4 regions of the Bacillus sp. MBGLi79 genome follow, and region 4 is predicted to be linked to each of the others. Evidence: riboswitches for the same ligand, from Rfam matches in the RefSeq annotation. Region 4 holds a riboswitch; each other region holds the start of a gene.
The links. A riboswitch is a leader RNA that binds a small molecule or an ion and turns the genes downstream of it on or off. The one in region 4 is predicted to bind S-adenosylmethionine.

Region 1 (7,809 bases), 2.1 Mb from region 4:
GCATATGGAATGTGTAAATGAACTTGTAGAGGTAGAGCATAAAGTGATTATCATTAATAAAGGAACGAAGAATATGACCGAATACAACAAGGAATATCAATAAAAATTTTGCGTTATCGAAATAACTGTCCCGCGATTTACTCATAGCATCACCTTCTCTTTCATCAGTCACTAAGAGATTATTCCCTGCTGGTACATATTTTAAAATAAAAGATGAAAAAGGAATCTAAAAAAATGCTGATTGTTAGGACGATGTAAAGTGGCGGTAAGGATCGTAGAAAATGTCTTCGGAATGTAATGGCGCTGAAATTTTCTGAAATTTATAGGGCAAATGAAGGAAGTTCCCGCATTTTGTAGAAATATTGAGGGATAGGTTTTGAAGAAGGAGTGTACATGCATGGAAACTCTTGATGTCCAGACAAACTCGGAGCTGCGAGAGGAACTGAATCGCCTCAAAGAAGAAAACGCGCGACTGAAAAAGGAATTGAATCAGCATCAAGTGATTGTCAACAATACGCTCGATGCTATTTTTATTTGTGATAACGAAATGCGAATCGTTAAGGCGAATGAAGCAACAGAAAGGATGCTTCAAGTTGATTCGGAAGATTTAAAAGAGCGTTCTGTTTTGGATTTTTTGTTTTCAATCCCAAAGGATGAACTGAATCTTGCCGTAAAGAAGTTTTTTAAAAAAGGCTTTCTGTGGAAGGAGGTCCCGATCAGGCTTGATTGCGGGGCGACAAAATACATAGAGTTTCTGGCCAAAAGAGGCATTGGCGAGGATTTCTTTTTTGTTGTCATGAGGGACATATCTTCTAAGAAGATTTTGGAGCGAGAATTCTCTATGAATGAACAGCTTTTTAAGGACTTGTTTGACAGAGCGGTTGATGGAATCGTCCTGTTTGATAAAGATGGCGGTTTTATTGATGCCAATTTGTCCTTTTGTAAAAGCTTTGAAATCAATCATAATGAGCTGTCTCATTTATCGTTGTATGAGTTCATAGACAGCGGCTCAAGAAAAGATTTCGACAATATCTGGAAGACGCTCAACCGCAAGGGAAAAGCGAAGGGGGAGCTGCCTGTCAAGCTTCGTTCAGGAGTCCAAAAGCTATTTGAATTCACGATTACATCAAACATCATCAGCGGTTTTTATATGTCTATTATGAGGGATATCACAGAGAAGCGGTCTATGGAGCTTCAGCTCTTTAAAAGTGAGGAGCGGTTCAGAGAAATCTTTGAAAATGCGATGGACGCCATCATCATTTGGTCGAATGACGGAAGAATCGTTAAGGCGAATCAATCAGCCTGCAAAATTTTTGAGCTGCCGATGAACTTGCTGTTGAAAAGAAAGCTGTGTGATTTTCTCGTCGACTCGCAGCAGAAATACAGCATAACGAAAAGGAAATATGCAAAATACGGAGAGATCAGAGAAGAGCTGCTGTTTCAAATGGGGAATGGGCAGTTCAAAGAGCTCGAATTCACTTCAAAGCGGACCATACTTGAAAACCAGCATTTAACGATCTTAAGAAATGTCAGCGACAGAAAGCGGATGGAAAAGGAGCTTCGGGAAAGCGAGCTGAAATTCAGAAAAGTGTTCAACGGCTCAATGGACGGCAATGTATTGTTCGACAATCAATACAGGATTATCGACGCCAACCCGTTAGCAAGCCATATTTTGGGGCTGTCACATGAAAAGATCAAACAGCACAGCCTGCTAGATATTATTTCTGCTTATGAAATAGAAAATCTGGCATCACCGGCAAGGCAGATTAATTTTGATGAAATGGACAACGAAATTCCATTTTTGCTAAGCAGCAGTGACAATCGAAAACTCGAATTCTCATTTAAACGGAATATTATTCAAAATATGAACTTGGCTATCTTTAAAGACGTTACAGAGCGAAAAGAATTGGAGGAACGCCTGCGCAAATCAGATACCCTTCATGTTGTCGGCGAACTCGCAGCCGGCATTGCCCATGAAATCAGAAATCCGATGACCGCTCTTAAAGGCTTCATTCAGCTCCTGAAAGGAAGTGTCGAGGGAGACTACGCCCTTTACTTCAACGTGATCACCTCAGAACTAAAGCGCATCGAATCCATCATCACCGAATTCTTGATTTTAGCCAAGCCCCAGGCCATTATGTATGAGGAAAAACATGTTACCCAAATTATGAGAGACACGATAGACCTTCTAAACGCGCAAGCCAATCTCAGCAATGTACAAATGCAGCTTGATTTAATGGACGACATTCCCCCGATCTACTGTGAACCGAATCAGCTGAAACAGGTTTTTATCAACATATTAAAAAACGCCATCGAAGTGATGCCTGACGGCGGAAACATTTTTGTGACGATAAGGGTACTGGATCAAGATCATGTCCTCATCTCCTTAAAAGACGAGGGGATTGGAATGACAGAAGATAAATTAAAGCGCCTTGGTGAACCATTTTATACGACAAAGGAACGGGGAACTGGACTTGGGCTTATGGTAAGCTATAAAATTATTGAAGAACATCAAGGCGAGATTATGGTCGAAAGTGAAGAAGGAAAGGGCACCGTTTTTCATATTACGCTTCCCGTCAGACAGAATGCTGAAGAAAGAAGGAATGATGAGTGAATTACTATATGACAGCTGAAACGCCGCTCGGTGAATTTATCATTGCCGAAGAGGAGGGCAGGATCACCCGTCTATTTCTCAGTCAGGAAGATTGGATGGATTGGAAAGAAACCGTTCAGAAGACAGAACACAAGGAAACACCTCTTCTTGCAGAAGCGAAAAAACAGCTTCATGAATATTTCGCCGGAGAAAGAAAGACATTCTCCCTGCCCCTCAGCCAAAAGGGCACACCTTTTCAGAAAAAAGTGTGGGAGGCGCTGGAGAGGATCCCATATGGTGAATCCCGAAGCTATGCTGATATTGCCGCTGCAGTCGGGAGTCCGAAGGCGGTGCGCGCTGTCGGACAGGCTAATAAACGTAACGACCTGCCGATTTTTGTTCCGTGTCACAGAGTGATTGGCAAAAACAGCGCGTTAACAGGCTACGCCGGAAGCAAAACTGATCTCAAAGCATTTTTGCTGAACATCGAGCAAATCTCCTATAAAGAAAAATAAAACATATGGCACGTTCCCTTTTTTCACAGCCGACATATCATTTTATTAAGTTAAAAAAGTTGGTCTGATGAAAAAGGAGGACAAAGCAATTGAAGCCGAGCCGCTCTGAGAAAATTGCCGTTTTTGCCAAACTGTTTGTGAAACTGCATATCTTATCAAGCGCTCAAAAAGATGAAATCATCAATGTTAACAAAAAGAAACAAAAAAACCGCTGACTCAGCTCCAAATGAGCAAAGTCCAGCGGTTTTTTAATGCACCTTTTCACCTTTAAACAACTGTTCAATCTCTTCTGCATAGTTACCGGTCATAATCCCTTTTTCTGTGATGATTCCTGAAATGAGATCATGAGGTGTAATGTCAAAAGCGGGATTAAAGACAGGCACATCTGATGGAGCGGTCCGTACTCCGGAAATCTGCCTGACTTCGTCGGGATCCCGCTCCTCTATCGGGATATCAGCGCCGCATTTGACCTTCGTATCAAATGTAGATAAAGGTGCGGCGACAAAAAACGGAATATCAAAGGCGTTTGCTAAAATAGCAAGGCCGTATGTGCCGATTTTATTTGCCGTATCACCGTTCTTTGCAATTCGGTCAGCTCCGACGATAACAGCGGAAATTTGTTTTTCCTTCATCGTATGGGCGGCCATGCTGTCTGTAATTAGCGTGACATCAATGCCTCCCTGCATCAGCTCCCAAGCAGTAAGGCGTGATCCTTGCAGGACAGGCCTTGTTTCGCAGGCATAAATGTGCAATCCCAAATCTTTTTGTTTGGCCAAGTAAAACGGAGCTAGCGCCGTTCCATAGCGGCTTGTCGCGATTGAGCCGGCATTGCAGATCGTCATGATCCTGTCGCCTTTTTTGAAAAGCTGCAGGGCGTTTTGGCCGATCAACCGGCACGTTTCCTCATCCTCGACCTGAATCTGAATTGCTTCATGGACAAGGTTTGTTTTTGCTTCATTTACGGAAATCGCGTTTTCGACCGAATGACTCAGTCTCTCAAGCGCCCATGACAAATTAATGGCTGTAGGCCGTGAGCTGTTTAAATATTGTTTGATGTCTTCAAGTCTGCGCCGGAATTCCGTGACATTATCTGTTTCAATGTTTTTGGCAGCAAGCGCTAGTCCGAAGGCAGCCGTAATGCCGATCGCCGGAGCACCCCTTACTTTGAGCGTGACAATCGCATCAAATACATCCTCTTTCGTCGTCAGCTCCAAATATTCCGTCTCATCAGGAAGCTTTTGCTGATTTAAAATGGTAATAGCTGTTTCTTTCCATTCAACAGAACGTGGAACAGCAAATGAATGGGTCATGAATGGATCATTCCTTTACAAGTAACTTAAATAATTCAATCACATCTGTTATCGTTTTGAATTCCGAACGTTTTTCGATAAAGGCTGTGCCGGTTTCGAGCGCCAGCCGTTTTCTGCCGATTCGTTTATCAAACGGCACGATCGTATCCAGGTCAGCTACATGGGCAAGGCCGATCGTGCGTCGTATCAGCTCACAGCCCGCAAATCCGATTGCTTCTTCAAAAATATGGCTGAGCGTATCAGTGAGGTAACCGTCGATGTTGGCGTAAACATCCAGACTGTCCTTCTGCCAGGCTTCACTAAACGTCTCTTCAAACGTTTCCCAGAGCTGGTTGACATGTTCATATAACGGCTCTCTGTCAGCCCCGTCACGGCTGAGTGCGTTCAAAAATAAGTTGGCGATAAATTGCCCTACATCAAAGCCGATCGGTCCGTAAAAAGCAAACTCAGGATCAATCACCTTTGTTTCGTGCTCACTTGCGAAAATGCTTCCTGTATGCAAATCACCATGAATCAACGTTTCCGCAGACGTTAAAAATGACTTTTTCAGCTTAGCGGCTTCGATTTTAACGTTGTCATTATTCCAAAGCTTCTCGACAAAAGGACGAAGCTCTTCTTCAAAATCATTTGTGTCATGGTCGAAGAAAGGATCTGTAAAAACAAGTCTTTCCGTAATGTCGCATAGCTCAGGGTTTGTAAACTGTTTAACAAGCTGTTTTTTCACCTTAGGTTCAAGCGCGTAATCTGATGAGTAGAAAAGTGTTTTTCCTAAAAATTCACCGATGTGCCGTGACAGGTGCGGATAATTTTCACCCGCAATGAGTCCTTTTCTTGCGATTTTTAGGTGAGAGAGATCCTCCATGACGGTAACCGCCATTTCCGTATCAGAGTAAAACACTCTTGGAACCAAGTGAGGCACATGCTCGCCCTGACGGATGAGAGCGCTGCTTTCGATTCTTGCACGATCGATTGTGAGCGGCCAGCTTTCTCCCACCACTTTTGCATAAGGAACCGCCTGTTTAATGATCAATGCTTTGTTATGTTCTTGATCATAAATATGAAAAACGTAATTTAAGTTGCCATCGCCGATCTCCTGACATGTCAGGGTGCTTTTGCTTGGAAATAAGCCGAGCTTCACAGCCAACGCCACAGCGGAACTTTCATTTAACGTTTCGTATAAAGGTGTTTTTGTGACTGCCATCATCATAACCTCCAATTATGTAATCACTTAATATGTGGCCGTAAAAAAGCCTCCTTCTCAGAGAGAAGGAGGCTTAACATCTATGTCCGCCTCTCTTATCTCTCAGATCAGATCTGAATGGAATTAGCACCGTGCCTTAAGAGACAAGCGTCTCGGCGCGAAAAAGATGCGCCCCATTTCACAATGGAATTACGGTCGGTTGCTGTTGGGGTCAAAAGGCCAAATCCCTCGCCCAACTCTCGATAAGAGAATATATTCATTTGTTAAACAATTCTAATTTATCAGTTGATGAACATACTAACAGGTGTTTTAATAAGTTGTCAATATATTTTTTAATATAAATCTTTTCTGATATCATCGAAAACAGGGATGCTCTCCCGCACCTCGACACTTTTATGAAGGTCGATTTCCGCACGGACTATGCCTTCCTCACGGCCGCCTTCAGCAAGTACACGCCCCCATGGATCAATAATCAGGCTATGGCCTGCAAATTCATTATCCGGATTTGAACCAGTGCAATTGCAGGCTGCGACAAAGCATTGATTTTCAATGGCACGGGCAATAAGCAGGCTTCTCCAATGATCAAGGCGGGGGAGAGGCCATTCCGCGGAAATAAACAGCACGTTGGCACCTTTTGTCGTATGTTTTCTGATCCACTCCGGAAAACGGATATCATAGCAGATCAATCCTGTGCTTTTGACGCCGTCAAGCTCAAAGCATCCATCTTCGGAACCGGCTGATAAATACAAATGCTCATCCATCAGCTGAAAAAGATGGGCTTTTCTGTACTCTTTAATGATTTGCCCTTCCTTATCCGCGATGTACATTGTATTATAAACATCAGAATCCTTTCTGACAGCGACCGATCCGGCGACAAGATGAACTCCATGTTTTTTTGCCGTTTTCTTCAGCCAGCTCTGAACAAAATGGCCGTCTTCATCAGCGAGTTCATCAAGATTGGCCAGATCATATCCGGTCGTCCATAATTCAGGCAGAACAAGAACATCAGCATGTTTGCTTTCTTTTTCGATCAAAAATTCAGCCTTTTTTATATTTTCCGAAGGTTTACCATATGAAATATCAAATTGAAGACAAGATATCGTCCATTTCATCTTTTTAACACCCCAAATTTTTCTTTACTTTTTTCATTTAACCATATATGATGATGGACTATCATTTCAAGATTTTTTTAGAAGGTGAGAATAGATGAAATTTGAACAGTCTCATGTATTAAAGGAATTGCCTAAACAATTCTTCGCTTCCCTGGTGCAGAAAGTGAACCGAAAGCTCGCAGAGGGACACGACGTTATCAATCTAGGACAGGGAAATCCAGATCAGCCGACACCGGAACATATCGTCGAGGAAATGAAACGAGCTGTTGCTGATCCTGAGAATCATAAATATTCATCTTTTCGCGGCTCATACAGCCTAAAGTCAGCGGCTGCTGCATTTTACAAAAGAGAGTACGGCATTGATCTGGATCCGGAAACCGAAGTCGCTGTTTTATTCGGCGGAAAAGCCGGTCTTGTCGAGCTCCCGCAATGCTTGTTGAATCCCGGTGATACGATCTTAGTTCCCGATCCGGGCTACCCTGATTACTGGTCTGGTGTCACACTCGCGAAAGCGAAGATGGAAATGATGCCGCTCGTAAAGGACAGGGCGTTTCTTCCCGATTACAGCAGCATCCCCGCTCAGGTGAGAGAACAAGCGAAATTGATGTATTTAAATTATCCGAATAATCCGACTGGAGCTGTTGCTACCTCTAAATTCTTTGAAGAAACCGTGAGCTTTGCAAAAGAAAACGGAATCTGCGTCGTTCATGATTTTGCTTACGGCGCTGTAGGGTTTGACGGCTGTAAGCCTTTAAGCTTTTTGCAGACTGAAGGTGCAAAGGATATTGGAATTGAAATTTACACGCTGTCAAAAACGTATAACATGGCAGGATGGCGGGTTGGCTTTGCCGTCGGAAACGCTTCGGTCATTGAAGCGATCAATCTATATCAAGACCATATGTTTGTCAGTCTTTTCAGAGCCACTCAGGAGGCTGCAGCAGAGGCACTGTTAGCTGATCAGAGGTGTGTGGCAGAGCAAAATGCCCGATATGAGAGCAGGCGAAACGCTTGGATTGCTGCATGCCGTGAAATTGGCTGGGATGTGACAGCTCCAGCAGGGTCATTTTTTGCATGGCTG
Region 2 (7,809 bases), 2.2 Mb from region 4:
GGGCTGGAAAATCTGCAGATTCCAAAAGAAGAAATGACAGAGAAAATCAATGCCGTATTAGAAAAATTACGTATTACCCATTTAAAAGAAAAAACGATATCCATCCTTTCAGGAGGACAAAAGCAGAAAGTGGCTCTCGCCTGTATTTTGGCGATGGAGCCTGAGCTTATTATTTTAGATGAGCCGACTTCTCTTTTAGACCCTTTCTCAGCGCGGGAATTCGTTCATCTGATGAAAGATCTTCAGCGGGAAAAAGGTTTCAGCCTCCTCGTCATTGAGCATCAGCTTGATGAATGGGCGCCTTGGATTGAGAGGACGATCGTGCTCGATAAATCCGGCCAAAAAGCGCTGGATGGCCTGACGAAAGATCTATTTCAGCACGAAGCGGAGACACTAAAGAAATTGGGCATCGCAATTCCAAAGGTCTGCCATCTGCAGGAAAAGCTGAGTATGCCGTTTACTTTATCAAAAGAAACGCTGTTCAAAGAGCCCTTTCCTGCCGGGCGTGCTGAAAAGAAGCCAACTCCTTCTGGAAAGAGTGTGCTCGAAGTCCGCAGCCTTTCGTTCGCGAGAGGACAACAAACGATTTTCGAAGACATCAGCTTTTCATTGCGCGAAGGCTCTTTGACGGCGCTTGTCGGCCCGAACGGCACTGGAAAATCGACGCTCTTATCTGTTCTGGCCCGTCTTATGAAACCGCAAAGCGGCAAAATCCTTCTCTATGATCAGCAGCTGCAGCAATATAAAGAAAAAGAATTGCGTAAACGAATGGGATTTGTTTTTCAAAACCCTGAACACCAATTCGTCACCGATACGGTGTATGATGAGCTGCTGTTCGGCCAGAAGGTAAATGCTGAAACTGAGAAAAAAGCGCAACACCTGCTGAATCGTTTCGATCTTGCCCATTTGGCTGATCATCATCCGTTTGCGGTCAGCCAAGGGCAAAAACGGCGACTGAGCGTTGCTACCATGCTCATGCATGACGTAAAGGTTTTATTATTAGACGAACCAACCTTTGGCCAGGACGCCCGCACGGCGGCTGAATGTATGGAAATGATTCAGCGCATTAAGGCAGAGGGAACCGCTGTCCTCATGGTTACACACGATATGGAGCTAGTCTCTTCGTATGCTGACAGCGTGCTTGTGCTTCACAATACAGGCTTGGCCTTTGATGGATCTCCAGTGCAGTTGTTTTCTCAAGAAACAGGGCTTGCCCAAAAAGCAAAGCTCACCCTTCCCCTTCTATATGAATGGATGGCATATCAAGAGGAGGTGCGCGATGAAACAGCCGTTACATCTCATTAATCCAACCGTAAAAGCGGCGGCGGTTTTTTGTTGTGTCGTCATGCTGTCGTTTATTTACAACCCTTACACTCCGGCGTGTTTTTATATCATCATCGTTGCGGGTGTTCTATTGGCGGCCGGAATCCCATTGAAAAAATGGTTGTTGTTTACGATTCCGTTTTTGATTTTAGCATTCGGATGCGTATGGACAGCCGCCGTTTTCGGCAAGGTGCCGACAACACCGGATAATTTTTTGTTTCAAGCAGGCCCTATCTCCATTAACAGCGATAATATGTCTGTCGGCATCTCATTGGGCTTTCGTATTTTGTGCTTTTCCGCCTTATCGATGATGTTTGTTTTTACGACCGATCCGATTTTATTTATGCAGAGCCTTGTCCAGCAGTGCAAGCTCTCACCAAAGCTCGCGTACGGTGTCATTGCAGGCTTTCGCTTTCTTCCGCTGTTAAAGGATGAGGTCCAGCTGATCCAGCAGGCTCATAAAATCAGAGGAGGTGCGGCGGAGAGCGGCTTCATAAATAAAATCAGCGGGTTAAAACGATATACCATACCGCTATTGGCAAGCGCTATCAGAAAAGCAGAACGGACAGCGCTTGCGATGGAATCGAAAGGTTTTACAGGAAGCAGAAACCGGACATATTACAGGATGCTGTCCGTGAACCGGCGCGACTGGGTGTTCTTTTGCCTCGTTCTCTTATTATTCGCGGGATCTTTTCTCGTATCTTTATGTTTCGCATCATAAAAAAATCCGCTATCTGAGATAGCGGATTTTTTTATTGATGATAGTTTAATGCTTGGGCAAGATTGGTTTTAATGGTGATATTCGAAAAATCAATTCCCAGCTGTACAGCGGTTTGCGCAATCTCAGGCCTGATTCCTGACAGGGTTGACCGGACACCGATCAGATTAAGCGCCTCAATCAATTTAAAAATCTGGTGCGCAACCATCGTATCCACTACCACAACACCTGACAGATCGATTAACAGATGCTCCACGCGTCTTTTTGCACAAGCCTGAAGCGTGTTTTCCAGAATAAACTTAGCCCGTTCGGTATCGATGTCACCGACAAGCGGCAGCAGAGCTGTTGATTTGCTCAGGGTAATGATAGGTGAGCTTAATTCCAATATCATTTCTCTCTGGGCGTTTAATTGCTGCTTAGCATTCATTTCAGCGTGATCAACGAATGTATAAATGGTGAAATCAAATACTTTTACAATCAAATCAGCCCATTTTTGCTTCTCTCCCGGTTCAAATGCTGACTCATTTTCTTCTGCGAACTTCTCAAAATACTTCGTATATAATCTCCGGTTTCTCATAAACTCCCGAATGACATACTGAACCGGTGTGTCGAGATGCTTTTGATCGTTCGTCAGCTCAATGACCCATTCTTGAAATTCTTCGAGAAATTGTTTTTCCGGTAAAACATACATGTAATTCAGATGCCGGTAAAATTCTCTGTCCTGCTCTTTCAATTCTTCCGTTACTGTTGCATTATGTAGGGCGTAAAGCGAATTCGGATCACTTTCCTCCATCGTTTCTATCCATTCCTCGGCCATTTGCTCCACATGTTCTGAAAAAAACGCATATAATTTTTCATTCAGTTTCATCACACTGCTCCTTTCCCCAACATTATTATAACTTGACTGCCAGCTAAATCCCAGTCATACACGCTGAAGCCATCCAATATTTTGAAAATTACTAATTCTTTGGTGTGTATCCTATTTTTTCAAAATGCTTCAAATGGCTCTGTCCGATCGGTTGCTTTTTTCATATAATATGAGGCAACACCCTTGAATCCACTTGAAAGCATAAAAAAGGAGGGCTTTTTTATGAATGGTGAAATCCGCTTGATCCCGTATGTGACGAATGAGCAGATCATGGATGTAAACGAGCTTCCTGAGGGCATTAAAGTGATTAAGGCGCCAGAAATGTGGGCGAAAGGGGTAAAAGGCAAGAATGTAAAAATTGCTGTATTGGACACGGGATGCGACACGAGCCATCCAGATTTAAAAAGCCAAATCATTGGCGGAAAGAACTTCACGGATGATGACGGCGGCAAGGAAGATGCGATTTCCGACTACAACGGACACGGCACACACGTCGCCGGAACGATTGCAGCTAATGATTCAAACGGAGGCATTGCCGGAGTCGCGCCTGAGGCAAGCCTATTGATTGTGAAGGTTCTTGGCGGCGAGAACGGCAGCGGACAATACGAATGGATCATCAACGGCATTAACTACGCGGTGGAACAGAAAGTCGATATCATCTCAATGTCCCTTGGCGGACCAAGTGATGTGCCGGAGCTGGAAGAAGCCGTGAAAAACGCGGTCAAAAACGGAGTGCTTGTCGTGTGTGCAGCGGGAAATGAGGGTGACGGCGACGAACGCACAGAAGAGCTTTCCTACCCTGCGGCTTATAATGAAGTGATTGCAGTTGGATCTGTTTCTGTAGCGCGAGAATTATCAGAATTTTCTAACGCCAATAAAGAGATTGACCTTGTGGCACCAGGAGAAAACATCTTATCCACCCTTCCCAACAAGAAGTACGGTAAGCTTACCGGCACTTCAATGGCTGCCCCTCATGTCAGCGGTGCGCTTGCTTTAATCAAAAGCTATGAAGAAGAATCATTTCAAAGAAAGCTTTCAGAATCTGAAGTTTTCGCACAGCTAATCCGCAGGACACTTCCTCTTGATATTGCAAAAACGCTGGCAGGCAATGGATTCCTGTATTTAACAGCTCCTGATGAGCTCGCAGAAAAAGCAGAGCAATCACATTTGTTGACCCTATAAAATTATTTTTCTTATATAATAAGCCCCAAATCATGTAAATAAAATTTCAAATTCTATGTTGACAATGAATTTGAATTACTGTTAAGATTACCAACAAATGATTCAACTTTTCGAAAAATTAATAACATTTTCTCTTATCGAGAGTTGGGCGAGGGATTGGCCTTTTGACCCCAACAGCAACCGACCGTAATACCATTGTGAAATGGGGCGCACTGCTTTTCGCGCCGAGACTGATGTCTCATAAGGCACGGTGCTAATTCCATCAGATTGAATCTGAGAGATGAGAGAGGCAGTGTTTTACGTAGAAAAGCCTCTTTCTCTCATGGGAAAGAGGCTTTTTGTTGTGAGAAAACCTCTTAGCAGCCTGTATCCGCGGGTTAACGAGAGTGTTTTACATATAAAGGAGGAGAAACAATGACAACCATCAAAACATCGAATTTAGGATTTCCCAGAATCGGACTAAACCGAGAATGGAAAAAAGCACTTGAAGCGTATTGGAAAGGCAGTACTGATAAAGATACTTTTTTGAAGCAAATTGACGAACTATTTTTATCCGCAGTAAAAACACAAATTGACCAGCAGATTGATGTTGTGCCTGTTTCTGATTTCACACAGTATGATCATGTACTCGACACAGCCGTCAGCTTCAACTGGATTCCGAAACGGTTCAGACATTTGACTGACGCTACCGATACATACTTCGCTATCGCCCGCGGAATCAAAGACGCTGTATCCAGTGAAATGACAAAATGGTTTAATACAAATTACCATTACATCGTTCCGGAATATGACGAGAGCATTGAGTTCCGTCTGACAAGAAATAAACAGCTCGAAGATTATCGCCGCATCAAAGAGGCATACGGTGTTGAAACAAAGCCTGTGATTGTCGGCCCTTATACATTTGTTACGCTTGCTAAAGGCTATGAACCGTCTGAAGCAAAAGCGATCCAAAAACGCCTTGTGCCATTATATGTACAGCTTTTGAAGGAGCTTGAAGAAGAAGGCGTAAAATGGGTTCAAATTGATGAGCCGGCGCTCGTTACCGCTTCTAGCGAAGATGTCCGCGGCGCAAAAGAATTATTTGAAAGCATTACAAGTGAGCTTTCATCCTTGAATGTGCTTTTGCAGACGTATTTTGATTCTGTTGATGCTTATGAAGAGCTGATCTCTTACCCGGTTCAGGGAATCGGCCTTGATTTCGTTCACGATAAAGGCAGAAACCTGGAACAGCTTAAAACACATGGCTTTCCGACAGACAAAGTGCTGGCAGCCGGCGTTATCGACGGACGCAATATTTGGAAAGCAGATCTTGAAGAGCGTCTCGATGCCGTTCTTGATATTCTCAGCGTTGCAAAAGTTGATGAACTGTGGATTCAGCCTTCAAGCAGCCTGCTGCATGTTCCAGTAGCGAAACACCCCGATGAGCACTTGGAAACAGATCTATTGAACGGATTATCCTACGCAAAAGAAAAGCTGGCCGAGCTGACAGCTTTGAAAGAGGGATTAGTATCAGGAAAAGCGGCGATCAGCGAAGAGATTCAGCAGGCTAAGGCTGATATCCAGGCGCTTAAACAGTTTGCAACAGGCGCCAATTCTGAACAAAAGAAAGAGCTTGAGCAATTAACTGATAAAGACTTCAAGCGTCCTATTCCGTTTGAAGAACGTTTAGCCCTGCAAAATGAATCTCTCGGCCTTCCGCTTTTGCCGACGACAACGATCGGCAGCTTCCCGCAGTCTGCTGAAGTGCGGAGCGCGCGCCAAAAATGGCGGAAAGCTGAGTGGTCCGATGAACAGTATCAAAACTTTATCAATGCGGAAACAAAAAGATGGATTGATATTCAAGAAGAATTAGAGCTTGATGTCCTTGTTCACGGCGAATTTGAACGGACAGACATGGTCGAATACTTCGGTGAAAAGCTGGCCGGTTTCGCCTTCACTAAATACGCTTGGGTTCAATCATACGGATCACGCTGTGTACGCCCGCCAGTCATTTACGGAGATGTTGAATTTATTGAACCGATGACAGTGAAAGACACAGTCTATGCACAGTCATTGACTTCCAAGCATGTGAAAGGGATGCTGACGGGACCTGTTACAATCTTAAACTGGTCTTTCCCTCGAAACGACATTTCGAGAAAAGAAATCGCCTTCCAAATCGGGCTTGCCCTTCGTAAAGAAGTTAAAGCGCTGGAAGACGCAGGCATTCAAATCATTCAGGTCGATGAACCAGCGCTGCGTGAAGGCCTTCCATTGAAAACCCGCGATTGGGATGAGTATTTGACTTGGGCGGCAGAAGCATTCAGATTAACCACTTCTTCCGTGAAAAACGAGACGCAGATTCATACACATATGTGCTACAGCAACTTCGAAGATATCGTTGATACGATCAATGATCTTGATGCTGATGTGATTACAATCGAACATAGCAGAAGCCACGGAGGATTTTTAGATTACTTAAAAGATCACCCATATTTGAAAGGGCTTGGCCTTGGTGTATATGACATTCACAGCCCTCGTGTGCCGTCAACTGAAGAAATGTACAACATTATTGTTGAGGCGCTTGCCGTCTGTCCGACTGACCGCTTCTGGGTAAATCCGGACTGCGGATTGAAAACAAGACAGCAGGAAGAAACGGTTGCCGCATTGAAAAACATGGTTGAAGCCGCAAAACAGGCGAGAGCACAGCAGACACAGCTAGTATAATTTTTCAAAAACCATCTGCATTTAGCAGGTGGTTTTTTCTATAATACAGCCACAATCGGTTTCTCATTTTAGCAAATCCCCCAAATACTTTGTTTATTTTGCACTTTTTTAAGAATGTTCTTTGCATTCTTTTCGGCTATACTAATAACACTCTATTGACAGGAGGGATTGGGATGAATCATGAAACGTTCTTAAAACGGGCTGTCACTCTCGCATGTGAAGGGGTGAATGCAGGTATCGGCGGGCCTTTTGGAGCTGTTATCGTGAAAGACGGAGCCATTATTGCAGAGGGCCAGAACAACGTCACAACAAACAATGATCCGACTGCCCACGCGGAAGTTACAGCTATTCGGAACGCCTGTAAGGTGTTAGGGGCATACCAGCTTGATGACTGCATTTTGTATACGAGCTGTGAACCATGCCCAATGTGCTTGGGCGCCATCTACTGGGCCCGGCCGAAAGCCGTTTTCTATGCAGCGGAGCATACAGACGCCGCCGAAGCTGGGTTTGATGATTCATTCATTTATGAAGAATTTGATAAACCCGCTGAAGAAAGAACAATTCCCTTTTATCAAGTGACTCTGACAGAGCATTTAGCCCCGTTTCAAGCATGGCGAGATCTTGCCAACAAGAAAGAATATTAAAAGGATCAGGCATGCACGGCCTGATTCTTGTTATTTCGCCAAGTAGCCGCTATGCCCCAAAACAGCAGTCAAATTCGCGCAATTCAGCACGGCAGACATCGCACCAGCCGCCCGCTTCACCTGTAACTTTTCAGGCTTCAAACGCTGTGATCGCTTCTCTGACATTTTATCAATCATCTGTGCCCCACCCCTATCCCGTTCCGCGTCAATTCATCATGCATAAGTCTGAATCCATTTATAAGACATGTTTCAGACCTCGAGAAAAATCACGCCCACTCTGTTTGCTTCCACACAAAAAACATCCTGAGAGTCTCAGGATGCCGGTTATTATTTTAATTCTAGTTTCACATCAACATTTCCTCTGGTTGCCT
Region 3 (7,809 bases), 2.3 Mb from region 4:
GGCTCGAACCAGCGACCTCTACCCTGTCAAGGTAGCGCTCTCCCAGCTGAGCTACGGAATCATGATATGTATGTGTTTCTGGGTATGCTGTTGTCTTTCTGACAAGTTCTATTATATAACCTTCCCTTCTATTCGTCAACTGCTTTTTCAGAAAAACTTTTTTCGGACTTGCTGTTCCGTTCCCCGGCTATTATAATATGTCTTAATTTTCAAATAATAGAGGTGATGGGGTTTTGCATTCTTTGATTTCTGCTGATGATGTATGGGTATTATGGGGGTTTATTGCGGTGTGGGCGGCAGTGAGCATCGGGCTGGAGCAGCGCTTTAAGTGGGCGTCCGCTGTCTCGGGCGCTATTATCGCACTTGCAGGTGCTATGGTGTTTACAAATGTAGGAGTGCTTCCTGTTGAGTCGCCTGTATATGATACCGTATGGTCTTATGTAGTGCCGCTGGCGATCCCTCTTTTGCTGTTTCAGATCAATGTGCGGCAGATTTTTAAGGAAAGCAGGCGTTTGCTGTTTATTTTTCTGATTAGCTCTGTCGGCACTGTGCTTGGGAGCATTCTAGCTTTTTTTCTGCTCAAACAGCATATTCCTTATCTCGATAAAATCAGCGGTATGATCAGCGCCTCTTATATTGGCGGCGGGGTCAACTTTGCGGCGATGGCGGCAAAATTTGAGACGCCTGGTGAATATGTGTCAGCTACCGTTGTGGCTGATAATTTTATGATGGCGCTTTTGTTTTTTATTTTAATCAGCATTCCTGCACTCAAATGGTTTCAGCGGCATTATGCCATGCCGTTTGAAGAGAAGGTAAAAGCCGATGGAAACAGCGAAAACAGTGCTGAAAGCTATTGGAAACGGAAGGATATCTCCTTAAAGGATATTGCTTATAATGCCGGCGCTGCTTTTGCGCTTGTTGCGGTTAGTGTGAAGGTTTCCGGCTATTGTAAAAACGTTTTTTCTCATCCTCTTTTGACCGGAACGCTTGGCGATCAGTATCTAATGCTTACGTCTTTAACTGTTCTTATCATTTTTCTTTTCCCGCTTTTTTTTGAAAGACTCAATGGATCTCAAGAGCTTGGAACCTTTTTGATTTATTTGTTTTTTGTGGTGATTGGCATTCCTGCAGATCTGCGCTTAATCGTCACGAATGCGCCTCTTATTCTATTATTTGTGTTTATCATTGCGATCAGCAATTTAGCGGTTTCCTTAGCTGTCGGAAAATTGTTCCGCGTTCGGCTTGAAGAAATTCTGCTCGCCGTCAACGCTGCTGTCGGGGGACCAACGACTGCGGCTGCGATGGCAATTGCCAAGGGATGGCGGGAGCTTGTCGCCCCAATCATGCTTGTCGGTACGCTCGGCTACTTAATCGGCAACTATGTCGGCACTTTTATGGGAAATTGGTTTTCTTCCTTCTTATAAAAAGGATATTTGCATTTCCCTGAGAATAATGTAAGAGGAATGCTGACATGAGAACGGAGAGATCACTGTATGTTAAAAGGAAAAACCATTTATGTTAGACCTTTAGAAGTAACGGATGCCGAAGAAAATCTGCGGCTGCAAAGTGAAAATCGAGATTTCTTCGAACAGTTTTCTATGATACGCGCAGACGATTATTATACGGTTGAGGGGCAAAGAAAACGAATAACCGAGTATCAGGAAAGACTTGAGAAAGATGAAGAATATCATTTTGGCATCTTTACAGCGTCAGACGATAGATTAATCGGAACGGTTTCACTCTTTCAGATCCTCCGCGGATCGCTGCAAACTGCGTTCATCGGGTATTTTTTAGACAAAGCCCATAACGGAAAGGGAATTATGACAGAGGCAGTCAGATTGGTTGTTGATTATGCGTTCCGCGAATTGAAACTTCATCGGATTGAAGCCGGTGTGATGCCCCGTAATCTCGGGTCCATGCGTGTTTTAGAAAAAGCGGGATTTCATAAAGAAGGCATCGCCCGAAAAAATGTAAAAATTAATGGCGTTTGGGAGGATCATCAAGTCCTCGCGGTTTTGAATCCTGATGATGAACAATAAAAGAAGCCGGGCCATCCCCGGCTTCTCAGCGTGTCGACGAACCCTCGCATTCGTTGTCAGTCCTGCGCGTTAGTGCTCACGAATTATAACATTTGCTCCGCTCCAATGCTCGTCCTTCCTAGACTTCAAGGGTTTTCAATCACGCTGAAAAGATGACAAAATCCTAAAACAGAAACCGTTTTAGGACTTTGTCTACAATCTGAGAAGCCGGGCCACCGGCTTCTTTTTAACGAACCGCCACTGGTGCAATTTCTTTCAGCGCTTGTTCGAAATCGTGCTCTAAATCGTCTGCATGTTCGACTCCCACACTAAGACGGAGCAGGCCATCAGTAATGCCGCGTTTTTCACGCTCTTCCTTAGGCATTGCCGCGTGAGACATCGTTGCCGGATAAGACAAAATCGATTCCACTGCGCCAAGGCTGACAGCGAAGACCGGCAGTGACACATTCTCGACTAATTTCTTAACTGCCTCTTTGCTTTCAAGCTCAAAAGATAGTACGGCGCCCGCTCCCTTCGACTGGCTTTTATGGGTTTCAGCGCCGGGATGATCAGACAGTCCCGGATAATACACGCGCTTGACCGCCGGATGCTTCTGGAAAAACTCTGCAAGCCGCTGGGCTGTTTGGCTCGCTTTCTCTAAACGGACCTGTAATGTTTTTAATCCGCGCAGGACAAGCCAGCAATCCTGCACGCCAAGAACGGCGCCGAACGCGTTTTGCAGCTTATATAGCTGCTTTCCAAGCTCTTCATCCTTGACAGCAGCCAAACCTGAGAGTACATCGCTGTGTCCGCTTAAGAACTTGGTTGCGCTGTGAAGCACAATATCTACACCAAGATCAAGCGGACGCTGCAGTGCCGGCGTCATAAATGTATTGTCCAGAAAGGTCAGGCAGCCGTTTTCTTTTGCAAGCTGAACAACTGCTTTAATATCTGTAATCCCCAGTGTCGGATTTGATGGTGTCTCCATATAAATGACCTTTGTGTTCGGCTTGATATTCCGCGCCACTTCATTACGATCCGTCATGTCGACAAACGTATGCTCAATGCCAAACCGAGTCAGCACCTCTGTCACCATACGGAAGGTTCCGCCGTATACATCTTCGGTCACAAGAACGTGATCACCCTGTGACAGCAGTAAAAAGGCTGTTGAGATGGCAGCCATGCCTGAACTGAAAGCAAATCCCCTTGTTCCGCCTTCCAGTGCGGCAATTGTTTCTTCAAGAGCTGTTCTTGTCGGCGTGCCAGAACGGCTGTAATCAAATGCGCCGAATTCTTCAAATGAAGATTGGTGAAAAGTCGAGGCGTGCTGAATTGGCACACTGACCGCCCCGGTTGCGCCGTCTGTTTTAAATGGATTGTGCACGAGCTGGGTTTCCAGCGTCCAATTGTGATTACTCAAATGAAACAGCTCCCTCTTTGACCTGAGATAATGCCTGTTTTAGGTCCTCTTTTAAATCTTCCGCATGTTCAATTCCGACAGAAAAGCGCAGCAATCGATTGCAGACCCCGTTTGCGATACGGATCTCTTCAGGAATATCCATGTGCGTCTGGGTCGCAGGGTATGTAATGAAGCTTTCCACCCCGCCGAGGCTTTCTGCAAAACAAATGGTCTTCAGCGCTTTTAAAAATGGGTTGACCCACTCTTCTTTTTGCAGACGGAAGGACAGCATGCCGCCTTTTTCGGGATACAGCACATCTGAAATTTCTTCCTGCTCCTCCAAAAACGCCGCAAGCTCCTGCGCGTTTGCCTGATGCTGGCGCATTCTTAGGCTCAGCGTCTTCATTCCTCTCATCAAAAGCCACGAATCAAATGGCGGCAGGACGGCGCCGATCGCATTTTGATGCTGAAACATTTCCTCTCCGAGCTGCTCATCCTTTACCACGACAAGTCCCGCAAGCAGATCGTTATGCCCGCCTAAATACTTTGTTGCGCTGTGAATGACAATGTCTGCCCCCAGTTCAAGCGGACGCTGCAAGACCGGTGTATAAAATGTATTATCTACGATCAGCAGAAGACCGTGCTCCTTTGTAATCCGGGCAATACGTTCAATGTCCGCCTCCTGCATGAGCGGATTTGTCGGCGTTTCCACAAACACGGCTTTTGTATTCGGCGTCAGCTTAGAGCGTAAACAGTCCTCATCGCTAAAATCATCATAATGAAAGGTCAATCCATATTTTTTCCATTCATTTTCAAACAGACGGTACGTGCCGCCATATAAGTCCGATGAAACGATCAGTTCATCTCCGCTTTTAAACAGCGCCATAATCGTTTGGATAGCAGCCATTCCCGAACTAAAGGCAAGCCCTCTTGCGCCGTTTTCTAAGTTAGCGATCGCGTCCTCAACAAGCTGGCGTGTCGGATTTTTTGTGCGGACATAATCAAATCCGGTTGATTCTCCGATCCCTCTGTGGCGGTATGCTGTTGATAAATAGATAGGAGCACTCACTGTTCCCGTGACTTCATCGCTACGGTTCCCAATTTGAGCTAATTTCGTTTCAACGTGCTGTGACATATAGCTGACACCTTCCCTTTTCAAAATAAAAACCCCTTCTTCATAAGAAGAAGGGGTTTAACGCTTCTTCTTATCTTCCAAGCATAAAAAACGCTTGCTGGATTTAGCACCTTGGCGCTTTGCACATGCAAAACAAGCCGGTTGCTGAGGTTTCTAAGGGCCAGTCCCTCCACCTCTCACGATAAGAAATATCGATTTCAATTTTCTGATTGTTTTATATTAGCGCAATTCACAGTTTATTTCAACACTTTTTTCTTCGTGTGCCGAACCGTTTAAAGAGAGAAATTTCTAATAATTCATGGTACAATAATTGAAAATGCAAGAAAGTATAGTGATGTCCTGGAGGAATGTTTTTATGGCACCGAAAAACGGCACAGTGCAAGAAAAGAAATTCTTTTCAAAAGAGCTTAATGAGGAAATGACCTTACTTGTTTATCTGCCGTCCAACTACTCCCCGCTTTATAAATACCATGTCATTATCGCGCAGGACGGCCACGATTATTTCAGGCTGGGGAGAATCGGCAGACAGGTCGAGGAATTGCTGTCGAAACACGAAATAGACCGGAGCATTATTATCGGTGTTCCTTATAAGGATGTAAAAGAGCGCAGAAACACCTACCATCCGGAGGGTTCAAAATTTTCGGCGTATAAACGGTTCATCGCCCATGAGCTCGTTCCTTTTGCAGATGATGAGTATCCAACCTATCAGGTCGGTTACGGCCGAACGCTGATCGGTGATTCGCTCGGAGCAACCGTGTCACTTATGACAGCGCTTGATTATCCGAATATGTTTGGCAACATCATCATGCAGTCTCCCTATGTTGACAAACATGTGCTAGAAGCCGTGAAACAGTCTGACGATATCAAACACCTCTCTATTTATCACCAAATCGGAACAAAAGAAACTGACGTCCACACGACAGACGGGAACATTCTGGACTTTACAGAACCGAATCAGGAGCTGAAACAGCTGCTGGAGAAGAAGCTTTCCGATTACGATTTTGAGCCATTTGACGGAGACCACAAATGGACATACTGGCAGCCGCTCATCACCCCGGCGCTGAAAAAAATGCTTTAACACTCTATCATACTTTATTTCCAGGAGGGACATAATATGAAATATGGAATCGTTTTATTTCCATCAAAAAAGCTCCAAGACCTTGCAAACTCTTACAGAAAGCGCTATGACCCAAGCTACTCTCTGATCCCGCCACATTTGACGCTGAGAGCATCGTTTGAATGTGCGGAGGAGAAAGCGGATCAGCTCGTATCGCATTTGAGAAACATCGCAAAAGAGTCCCACCCAGTCGTTCTCAAATTGACAAAATACAGCTCATTTGCGCCTGTCAATAATGTCATTTATATTAAAGCAGAGCCGACGGATGAGTTAAAAACACTCAATGAAAAGCTATACACCGGTGTGTTGGCCGGCGAACAGGAATATAATTTCGTTCCGCATGTGACGGTCGGCCAAAATCTTTCCGACGATGAGCATTCAGATGTGCTGGGACAATTAAAAATGCAGGAAGTGTCGCATGAAGAAATTGTTGACCGTTTCCACTTGCTTTACCAGCTGGAAAACGGATCGTGGACAGTTTACGAAACCTTCTTGTTAGGCAGAGGAGAATAATGTTTGGAAGCAGTGATCGCAAAAAATGAAGAACAACTGAAAGATGCTTTTTATGTAAGAGAAGAAGTCTTTGTCAAAGAACAAAACGTGCCTGCTGAAGAAGAAATTGACGAACTTGAAAATGAATCGGAACATATCGTCGTGTATGACGGCGAAAAGCCTGTCGGCGCAGGAAGATGGCGCATGAAGGACGGCTACGGCAAGTTAGAGCGGATTTGCGTATTGAAAAGCCACCGCTCCGCCGGTGTCGGCGGCATCATTATGAAGGCGCTCGAAAAAGCCGCTTCAGACGGCGGCGCTTCCGGTTTCATTTTAAACGCGCAAACACAGGCTGTGCCGTTTTACAAGAAACACGGGTATCGCGTGCTTTCTGAAAAAGAATTCCTCGATGCCGGCATTCCTCACTTACAAATGATGAAAGACTAAACAGCATCCGGGTCTATTAAGATCCGGATTTTTCCGCATATAAAAAACCGTTCTCTCGTATGAACGGTTTTTTATACATATCGATTAATATATGTGCCCATTCCTTTTTCTCGCAATCTCTTATAAAGAGAGCGCTTACGTTTTGCCTCGTTTACTTTTCTTTCAGCAGCCGTTTGATTCTCCTGCTGCTTTTCCAGTTCTTTGTATACCCGCTGAAACGGGACATAGCTGATTTTTTCGGTTCCGGCATAATCCTGCTTATGTCCAATCGTTCTATTAGCATATTGAGCGTATTGCTGGTTTTGAATGTGACCTGCATATATCATACGATACCCACCCCTCTGCTGTCTCTTTTCCCTTAAACTTACTTTTTGAAACACATTTCTTTTGATATGATAGTCATTGTCTGTAATGAACACCTTTAGATTGGGAGGACCCCTTTTTGAAATGCGCCCGACTGAATGATCGAATTATACATTTACATACATATTCGAGAGAACATTATCAATTCCTCTTTGAAGAAGGAATAAAAGGACATTTATTTTGTTCTCATTGCGGAAATCCCGTTTTGTTACGGCTTAACATCGCCGATCCGCCAGAATTTATCCATCGCCAGCCAGGCGATTTCCCGGCATGTGAGGAGGCGTGTGTTCCGAAGCCAGCCAAAGAGGAAAAAAAAGAAGATGATCAGGAATCTGGTGTTATTCGTTTGCCAAAGGGAAAAGCGATCGCCGCTGACTCGTCCCCGGCTGTCACGGAATGGCACCGTCCAAGAAGCATTAAACCAGGAACACCATTTGTTCCAAAAACAATAGAACCCAATACGAGCCTTTTTCCGTCTGTCGGTTTAAACACGGATCAGCTGAAAGCTGTCACGGAAACAGAAGGCCCGCTGCTTGTGCTTGCAGGTGCGGGGAGCGGAAAAACACGCGTGCTGACAGCCCGTGCCGCCCACATGATCGAACACTTAGGCATACCGCCTGAAAATATGCTGCTTGTCACCTTTACAACAAAAGCTGTCGCTGAAATGAAAGAGCGTATGGCGAACCAGTACGGATTACAGCAGGCAAAAGTCAGAAGACTTGTCACAGGAACATTCCACAGTCTGTTTTATAAAATCTTATATCATTATGATTCTGCTAAATGGAACGGTGAGCATCTGCTGAAAATGGAGTGGCAGCGGGAACAATATATCAAAAAA
Region 4 (7,809 bases):
CGTCCGCGAGCAGCGCCGCGGCGGTTCACATAAGTTGTCACACCGCTTGACAGATTATCCACCGCACCGTATGTCACGCTGGCATTATCACCTGTGATGACCTCACTGATAATATTGAAGACAGCGTCTTTCGGGTTTACAGTGCTGATATAGTTTTCTACATATGTGACAGAGCTGTGGTCTTCAGCCACAATCAGCACGTGGTTGAATAGAGCTGTATCATTGCTTTCGTGGACATAAACAGCCTGAACCGGCGTCTCCACCTCAACATTTTTCGGAACATAAAGGAATGCTCCTCCGTTAACAAGAGCCGCGTGAAGTGCAGTTAACTTATGCTCATCAACCTTCACGCCGTCCTTCATAAAGTATTTCTCCACCAAGTCGCTGTGCTCGCGAGCAGCAGTCAGAATATCAGTGAAGATAACGCCTTTGTCTTTCAATTCTTGAGAAAGTGAAAGGTATGCCGGCGTCTGGTCACGCTGTACGTATAATGTTTTATCTTCGTTTTCAACGTCGATCAGCGCTTTTGCTTCATCAGTCAAATCTTCTAATGAAGAAAGCGGTTCGTTATCAACTGTATGCTTCGCGAAATTCGTGAAGTTCCAGTTTGTGATTTTAGTTTTGTCAGGCTTCGGCATCGGCAGATCCTCAGCTTGTTCAAGAGCCTGTAAGCGCAGGTTTTTCAGCCAGGCAGGTTCTTGATGCTTTTCGGAAAAGCTTTTGAGATACTCCTGATCTACGGATAGTTTTGTATCTAGTGTCATATTAATCCCCCTAACGCTTACGCTTCTTGGCCAACAGTTTCGTCTTCAATGCCAAGTTCTTGTTTGATCCAGTCATAACCTTCTGCTTCAAGACGCTGTGCAAGCTCTGCACCGCCGGATTTGACAACGCGGCCTTGCATCATAACGTGAACAACATCCGGAGTGATGTAGTTTAACAGGCGCTGATAGTGAGTGATCATCAGGCAGCCGAAGTTTTCGCTGCGCATTCTGTTGATCCCTTTAGATACAACTTTCAAAGCGTCAATATCAAGACCTGAGTCGATTTCATCAAGGATGGCGATTTTCGGTTCAATCATCATTAATTGAAGAATTTCGTTGCGTTTTTTCTCCCCGCCTGAGAAGCCTTCGTTAAGATAGCGCTGAGCCATTTCAGGGTCCATTTCAAGGAACTCCATGTTTTCGTCCATTTTGCGGATGAATTTCATAAGAGAAATTTCATCGCCTTCTTCTCTGCGCGCGTTGATTGCTGAGCGAAGGAAGTCGGCATTTGTCACACCGCTGATTTCACTTGGGTACTGCATCGCAAGGAATAAGCCTGCCTGCGCACGCTCGTCCACTTCCATCTCCAGTACATCTTTGCCGTCAAGCGTGATGCTGCCTTTTGTTACTTCATATTTAGGATGCCCCATAATAGCAGCTGATAAAGTGGATTTACCAGTTCCGTTCGGGCCCATTACTGCGTGGAATTCTCCACCTTTTATTTCAAGGTTTACACCCTTTAAGATCTCTTTCCCTTCGATTTCAACGTGAAGATCTTTGATCGTTAATGTTGAAGCAGCCATATCTATACCTCCAAAATATATAATCATTATTCTCATTTTATTCTCATTCTAATTTTATAACAAATGAAAAGTAAATACAACTTTTTATCGTGCCTCGCACATTCCTCAAGTTTAACAAAGATCAGCACTTTATTAAAGCGATTGAAAAAGAAAAAGAGTGGATTCCCACCCTTTTTTAAAAGATTGATTTTCTCAATAAGCTCCTGCAGAAATCCGCTTGCTTTTTTGATAATCAAGCTCTCTCTGCCGCTCTACTTTCATTCTTGTTTCCAGCCGGCGTCCGTATTCCTCGTATCCAATTCCGTGTGACAGCTGCATCGCTTTTTCCATTTCTGACGTATAATCGAGGTTCAGTCTGTCCTGGCTGCTGCAAATAATGAATCAATCCCTTCATATATTTGCTTTCTATTTTATCAGTGCTGCGTTTGATGCCGCAAAAAGGATATGGCTTGAAATAGCGGCAGATGAGACGAAAGCATCCATTCAGATCAAATGAGAATGGTTTTTCGGAATATTCCTTCTCTTAATGCGTGGTGTTTCCGAATTCCTCAATGCACTGCTGGACAACTGTCACGCCTTGACTGAAGGCCGCGCCGCCTCCAAATGCCGCTGCCACACTGACGGCTTCGAGAATGTTTTCTTCTGTCGCTCCCTGATCAAGACAGCCTTTTGTATGATAGATCATGCAATATTCGTCCTGAGCATTGATGGCGATTCCGAGGGCGATCAGCTGTTTTTCTCTTTCAGTCAGAGAATTCCCGGCAAAGCACTGTTCAGTAAACTCGTTAAATTTCCTTCCCATCAGCGGCATCTTTTGTTCAAATGTGCCTAAACCATGTTTATATTGTTTTAGCGCGTCCTGCATGCTTCCTCTGTCTTGATTCAAAGAAAATCCCTCCATCTGTTTAACATTCCTTTTTATTATGAGCAGCTTTTAGGAAAATACGCGAAAAAACCCCGGATTGCTCATCCGGGGTTTCAGACTTATTCAGATACAGGAAGCACAGCTCCGTCGTATTTTTTCTCGATGAAGTCTTTGATCTTTTTAGAGTGAAGAACTTCCATCAGCGCTTTGATTTTTGCAGAATCTTCTTCGCCTTTTCTCACTGCGACGATGTTAGCATATGGGTTGTTTTTCGTTGATTCTACTTCAATTGCATCTTTTTTAGGATTTAATTTATTTTGGATCGCATAGTTTACATTGATGAAGACCGCGTCTCCTTCTTTGTTTTCATATGCTTTTGCCGTTAATTCAGGCGCTACTTTTTTGAATTCAAGGTTTTTCGGGTTTTTCTTAATGTCTTTCAATGTTGCGTCAACGGTTTCCACTTTAGAATCAAGAGTGATTAATCCAGCGTTTTCAAGCATTGCAAGCATACGGCCTTGTTCAGCAACGTTGTTTGTCAGGATGATTGTCGCACCGTCTGGAAGGTCTTTCAGTGATTTGTATGTTTTAGAGTAAATACCAAATGGCTCTAAGTGAACAGCGCCGGCATTCACAAGTTTGTAATCTGTGTTTTCTTTCATTTCTTGCTCAAGGTAAGGAATGTGCTGGAAGTAGTTCGCGTCCACTTCTTTATCAGCTAAAGCTTTATTGTACATTTTGTAATCACTAAGCACTTTCACTTTCAGCGTATAGCCTTTTTCTTTCAGCAATGGTTCAGCTTCTTTTAAAATTTCCGCATGCGGTGTTTTCGTTGCTGCAACGACAATTTCTTTCTTGCCGGATTCAGCGCCGTTATTCGAACCGCAGGCAGCCATAACTCCTGCAAATACAAGCAGTAATGCACCTAAAAATAGCTTTTTCAATGTAAATCCTCCCTTATCGTTTGTCTATAATATTTGTTATTAAATCACCGATGATTTGAATAATAAATACGATGATTAAAATAAACACAGTCGCAACGAAGGTAACATCAGCGTTATTAGACTGATATCCTTCTACGTACGCAAGGTTTCCAAGGCCGCCTGAACCAATGGCTCCGGCAATTGCCGTTGAGCCGATCAAAGCGATGGCTGTAACCGTAATGCCAGAAATAAGTGCCGGCATTGATTCCGGAATCAGCACTTTGAAAATGATCGTAGACGTTTTCGCGCCCATTGATTTAGCGGCTTCAATCACACCTTTATCCACCTCACGCAGCGCGATTTCAACAAGACGTGCGTAAAACGGTGCCGAGCCGATAACCAGCGCCGGCAATGCGGCGTTTGGCCCTAAGATCGTGCCGACTAAAAACTTCGTAAACCCTAATAGTAAAATAATTAAAATAAGGAACGGAATCGATCTGAATATGTTAACAACGGCAGCAATCACAGAGTTGACCGCTTTATTCTGCCAGAGGCTTCCTTTGCTCGTCAGAAAGAGCAGCAAGCCGAGGATGACCCCGATGACAAAAGCAAACAGTAAAGAAATCAGCGTCATATAAAGTGTTTCATAGGTCGCGTTCCATAATTCAGTTAAATCAACGTTCGGGAAGTATTTTTCAAACATTCGTGATCACCTCTGCTTTCACCTGTTTGTCATTAATGAACCGGATCACGTTTTGCACTTCTTCCTCGTCTCCGTCAATGTGGATGAACAGTGAACCGTAAGCTCCATCCTTCGTCTGCGAAATTTTCCCTTGCAGAATATTGACGCTGACATTGAAGTTTCTGATCATCTCTGTAATCAGAGGCTGTTCAGCTGACTCACCGACAAATGTGAGCTGAACCATTTTTCCTGATGCTGTATCATCAAGAAGGTGCTGAAGCGTCTCTTTCGTTTCTTCTGGCTCTGTCACCTGTTGAACAAATCGTTTTGTCATTTGTTCCTTTGGATTTTTGAAGACGTCGAGAACCTCGCCTTCTTCGACCACCTTACCGTTTTCCATGACGGCGACTCTGTTGCAGATTTTGCGGATGACATGCATTTCGTGCGTAATCAGCACAATCGTCAAACCGAGTCTTTCATTAATATCGGACAATAGATCCAGAATTGAATCTGTCGTTTGCGGATCTAATGCTGATGTCGCTTCGTCACAAAGGAGAACCTTCGGATTGTTTGCAAGCGCTCTGGCAATTCCGACACGCTGCTTCTGACCGCCGCTCAGCTGGGACGGATATGATTTTTCTTTTCCTTCTAAACCTACCAGTTTAATCAGTTCATTGGCGCGCTTGATCCGCTCGCTCTTTTTCACCCCGGCAATTTCTAAAGGAAACATGATATTATCTCTGACAGTCCGCGACCAAAGCAAATTGAAATGCTGGAAAATCATACTGATCTCATGGCGTGCTTTTCTTAAACCGCGTCCATTTACTTCATTAATCTTTGTTCCCGCCACTTCCACGGTTCCTGAGGTTGGTTTCTCAAGGCCGTTCAGCAGACGGATTAAGGAACTCTTACCAGCTCCGCTATATCCTATAATTCCAAAAATCTCACCTTTTTTAATGGAAAGCGAGACATTTTGGACAGCATTGACATCTCCATGTTTCGACTTGTAAACTTTTGAAACATCCTGAAGATTGATCAAAGCAATCACCTGCCTTAACACTATTCTAAGAAATCTTCCGGTTTTTTCTGCAAAAGAAAAGCCTTTCTGCACACTTGAGCAGAAAGGCTTATATAAAATGCCTTTCTCTCATCTTTCAAAGCTGAACGCTTCGTGTGAATTGGCACCATTTCAACAGCGTTGATGGTTGCCGGGCTTCATAGGGCACTTCCCTCCACCTCTCTTGATAAGAGAAATATATAGTCTTTTTCGTCCGGAAATTCTTAATGTAGAATAGCACGGCGAATGATTAAATGTCAATAAAATAAATGATGACAACTTTTACTATTATAATAATTTATTATTTTTCAATTCTTTGAAATCCTCTGAAAAAATCCATTTGTCAGCCAGAGAATGGCTTCTAGCTTTAACAGGGCCCTGAATGACCCCTTTACTTTGAGGCTTCCGCTCTGAATCAAGTGCTGAAGGGAAATATCTCCGTGCAATAAATCAATAATTTCCGTTTGGTTTCCGTAAAAGGTCAGGTTGGACGTTTGGGGCGGAGAAACTTTTTTCATTTCTCCCTGTTCGTTTATTGAGACGGTTAAGGCTTCTGCTTCTCCTTGAAAGGTAATGAGCAATGTTGAGGCATTCAAAAGGGGTTTTAAAAACAGATGCTGATACTCATCTTCTAAAACTTCCGCTTTCTCCATATGTACAACCTCCTATTTGTTGGTCATACATACACATTTCTCTCTCTGTCGCAAGAACCCCTTTATAAAACGAACGACAATTTCGTTGGATATGCTGAGAAATATGTCATAATTGGGATGCGGAAGATGATTTTTGTTTGATCAGCTCATATAAATAAGAAACGGAATGAAACGCATATCCTCTTTCGACCACCTTTCCGCCTTTAAACAGCAGAAAACAAGGGACGCTTTCAATTTGATATGCTTTTGCAAATGTCGGAGAGTAATTGACATTGTTTTGATAGAAGGCGACATCAGGCAGCATTTCTTTCACCACTGTCAGCATTTTGCTTGCAAGCTGGCAGGTGCCGCAAAACGGAGTATATAAATATAGAAGGTACACATCATCTTCAATGTGATCAAGTTCGTGTTCTTGGAGTTCTTTCATGCTATACACCTCGGGACTTTCTTTCAAGAAAAATAGTATGGACATTCAGATTCGCACGCAGCAATACAGAGGCGACATGGTGCCTGGGCGCAGCCGCTACTTCCTTATAGGCTCTGTCGATATGGAGATGGCAGGCTTCATTAAATTCACGCTTCAGCTGTTTTCTCAATTTCTCGCCTGATTCATCAGCATCAACTAATATATAGACGTCTTTATCATAAAGCTCGTCAGCCAATTCCTCAAGCTTCAGCTGGCTGATTGTTCCGTTTGTGCAGATAATGCGCACCGGTTCATTCAGGACGCTTTCGATTTTCTCTTTATCTGATTTCCCCTCGACAATCATAACCTTTTCCAGCTCATCCATCTTCTTCACCTGCCGCGTCAAATTTGAAACGTTCAGATTGTAAAAGAAGGCAGTGAAATTCACCGCCTACATTTAACACCAGCCGTTTTCGTAGTCACAATCTACATATTTTGCGTCGTCACCAGAGACCACATCGGCTGTCTTATAAAACTTCTCATTTTCAAAGGAATAACCGGACTTAAGCTCATATTCATTCATGCTTGTCATTTGGCCGATCATCTCATTATCATGATATAACGAGAGCCGGCCATTTTGAAAGCGGCCTGTCACGTCGTTGGTGACATCGAGCTTTTGTTTGTCGAAAGCCATATTGGACACCTCCCATAACGTTAGCGTGTCCAATTGCTTTTACGGCTATCCTGTTTTAGTCTTCTTGTGTCATCTCTTCGTATTGCTCTGCTGTCATCAGTTTTTCAATTTCAGAAGCGTCAGTCGGCTCAACGACGATCATCCATGCTTTTTCGTACGGAGATTCGTTGACGAATTCCGGACTGTCATCAAGATCTTCGTTTACTTCCACAACAGTTCCGTTAATCGGCGCATAAAGCTCAGATACCGTTTTAACGGATTCAACACTGCCGAATGGCTCGTCCGCTTTGATTTCAGCGCCCACTTCAGGAAGTTCGACAAACACGATGTCGCCTAGCTCGGACTGGGCAAAATGCGTAATTCCGATTCTGGCTTTTTCTCCTTCAACTTTTACCCATTCGTGTTCTCCTGAGTAACGCAAATCTTTTGGTATGCTCAATTGAATCCCTCCATTTTTTACAGCACTACAATAAGAAGATACCACACTTTTCAAAAAAAATTTACATTAAGCCCAGTTTTCTTCAAATTGGTCTTCTTTAAATCCGACAGTCACTTTTTCGCCGTCTGTTGTAAGCGGGCGTTTGATCAGCATTCCGTCTGAAGCCAGCAGTTCGAGCTGTTCGTCCTCTGACATGTGATACAGCTTTTCCTTGAGATTGAGCTCGCGGTATTTCATGCCGCTCGTGTTGAAAAATTTCTTGAGATCCAGCCCGCTTTTTTCATAAAGCGCTTTTAATTCTTCTTTGCTTGGCGGCTGCTCAGCAATATGTATTTCGTTTATTTCTTTCCCATGCTCTTCAAGCCACTTCTTTGCTTTGCGGCACGTTCCGCATTTAGGGTACCAGTAAAAAGTTAACGACATCTTCTTCCCCCTCAATAAAATAATCGAGGTTATTTTAACACAGTTTGTTTTAAAAACCTAAAACAGTGCTTCTTAAAAAAGAGCTCCGCGCATGCGGAGC

Region 1: another riboswitch for S-adenosylmethionine. It lies ahead of mtnK (S-methyl-5-thioribose kinase); the one in region 4 lies ahead of metN (methionine ABC transporter ATP-binding protein MetN).
Region 2: another riboswitch for S-adenosylmethionine. It lies ahead of metE (5-methyltetrahydropteroyltriglutamate--homocysteine S-methyltransferase); the one in region 4 lies ahead of metN (methionine ABC transporter ATP-binding protein MetN).
Region 3: another riboswitch for S-adenosylmethionine. It lies ahead of metI (cystathionine gamma-synthase/O-acetylhomoserine thiolyase); the one in region 4 lies ahead of metN (methionine ABC transporter ATP-binding protein MetN).

The regions. Positions count from the first base shown of each region.
Region 1 covers NZ_CP026521.1:1,626,516-1,634,324, forward strand. The annotation lists gene C1T29_RS08265 (acyltransferase family protein) at 1-145, opposite strand, end outside; gene kinE (sporulation two-component system sensor histidine kinase KinE) at 398-2,614, shown strand; gene C1T29_RS08275 (methylated-DNA--[protein]-cysteine S-methyltransferase) at 2,611-3,108, shown strand; gene C1T29_RS08280 (hypothetical protein) at 3,198-3,323, shown strand; gene mtnA (S-methyl-5-thioribose-1-phosphate isomerase) at 3,357-4,418, opposite strand; gene mtnK (S-methyl-5-thioribose kinase) at 4,426-5,619, opposite strand; SAM riboswitch class I at 5,712-5,868, opposite strand; gene C1T29_RS08295 (carbon-nitrogen family hydrolase) at 5,952-6,731, opposite strand; gene mtnE (methionine-glutamine aminotransferase) at 6,826-7,809, shown strand, end outside.
Region 2 covers NZ_CP026521.1:1,589,992-1,597,800, reverse strand. The annotation lists gene C1T29_RS08110 (ABC transporter ATP-binding protein) at 1-1,305, shown strand, start outside; gene thiX (HMP/thiamine ABC transporter permease ThiX) at 1,280-2,044, shown strand; gene rsbRB (RsbT co-antagonist RsbRB) at 2,076-2,909, opposite strand; gene isp (serine protease Isp) at 3,132-4,091, shown strand; SAM riboswitch class I at 4,223-4,378, shown strand; gene metE (5-methyltetrahydropteroyltriglutamate--homocysteine S-methyltransferase) at 4,506-6,794, shown strand; gene guaD (guanine deaminase) at 6,968-7,438, shown strand; gene C1T29_RS08080 (hypothetical protein) at 7,469-7,615, opposite strand; gene C1T29_RS08075 (organic hydroperoxide resistance protein OhrB) at 7,766-7,809, opposite strand, start outside.
Region 3 covers NZ_CP026521.1:1,438,031-1,445,839, reverse strand. The annotation lists tRNA gene C1T29_RS07300 (tRNA-Val) at 1-61, opposite strand, end outside; gene C1T29_RS07295 (DUF819 family protein) at 234-1,424, shown strand; gene C1T29_RS07290 (GNAT family N-acetyltransferase) at 1,494-2,039, shown strand; gene metC (cystathionine beta-lyase) at 2,266-3,438, opposite strand; gene metI (cystathionine gamma-synthase/O-acetylhomoserine thiolyase) at 3,431-4,552, opposite strand; SAM riboswitch class I at 4,620-4,740, opposite strand; gene C1T29_RS07275 (esterase family protein) at 4,908-5,630, shown strand; gene C1T29_RS07270 (YjcG family protein) at 5,667-6,182, shown strand; gene C1T29_RS07265 (GNAT family N-acetyltransferase) at 6,186-6,608, shown strand; gene C1T29_RS07260 (hypothetical protein) at 6,680-6,934, opposite strand; gene C1T29_RS07255 (ATP-dependent helicase) at 7,051-7,809, shown strand, end outside.
Region 4 covers NZ_CP026521.1:3,772,853-3,780,661, forward strand. The annotation lists gene sufD (Fe-S cluster assembly protein SufD) at 1-764, opposite strand, end outside; gene sufC (Fe-S cluster assembly ATPase SufC) at 782-1,567, opposite strand; gene C1T29_RS19275 (YuzK family famiily protein) at 1,760-1,897, opposite strand; gene C1T29_RS19280 (carboxymuconolactone decarboxylase family protein) at 2,091-2,468, opposite strand; gene metQ (methionine ABC transporter substrate-binding lipoprotein MetQ) at 2,552-3,376, opposite strand; gene metP (methionine ABC transporter permease MetP) at 3,390-4,058, opposite strand; gene metN (methionine ABC transporter ATP-binding protein MetN) at 4,051-5,076, opposite strand; SAM riboswitch class I at 5,182-5,288, opposite strand; gene C1T29_RS19300 (SCP2 sterol-binding domain-containing protein) at 5,403-5,747, opposite strand; gene C1T29_RS19305 (thioredoxin family protein) at 5,854-6,174, opposite strand; gene C1T29_RS19310 (toprim domain-containing protein) at 6,176-6,538, opposite strand; gene C1T29_RS19315 (YusG family protein) at 6,611-6,847, opposite strand; gene gcvH (glycine cleavage system protein GcvH) at 6,903-7,286, opposite strand; gene C1T29_RS19325 (arsenate reductase family protein) at 7,353-7,709, opposite strand.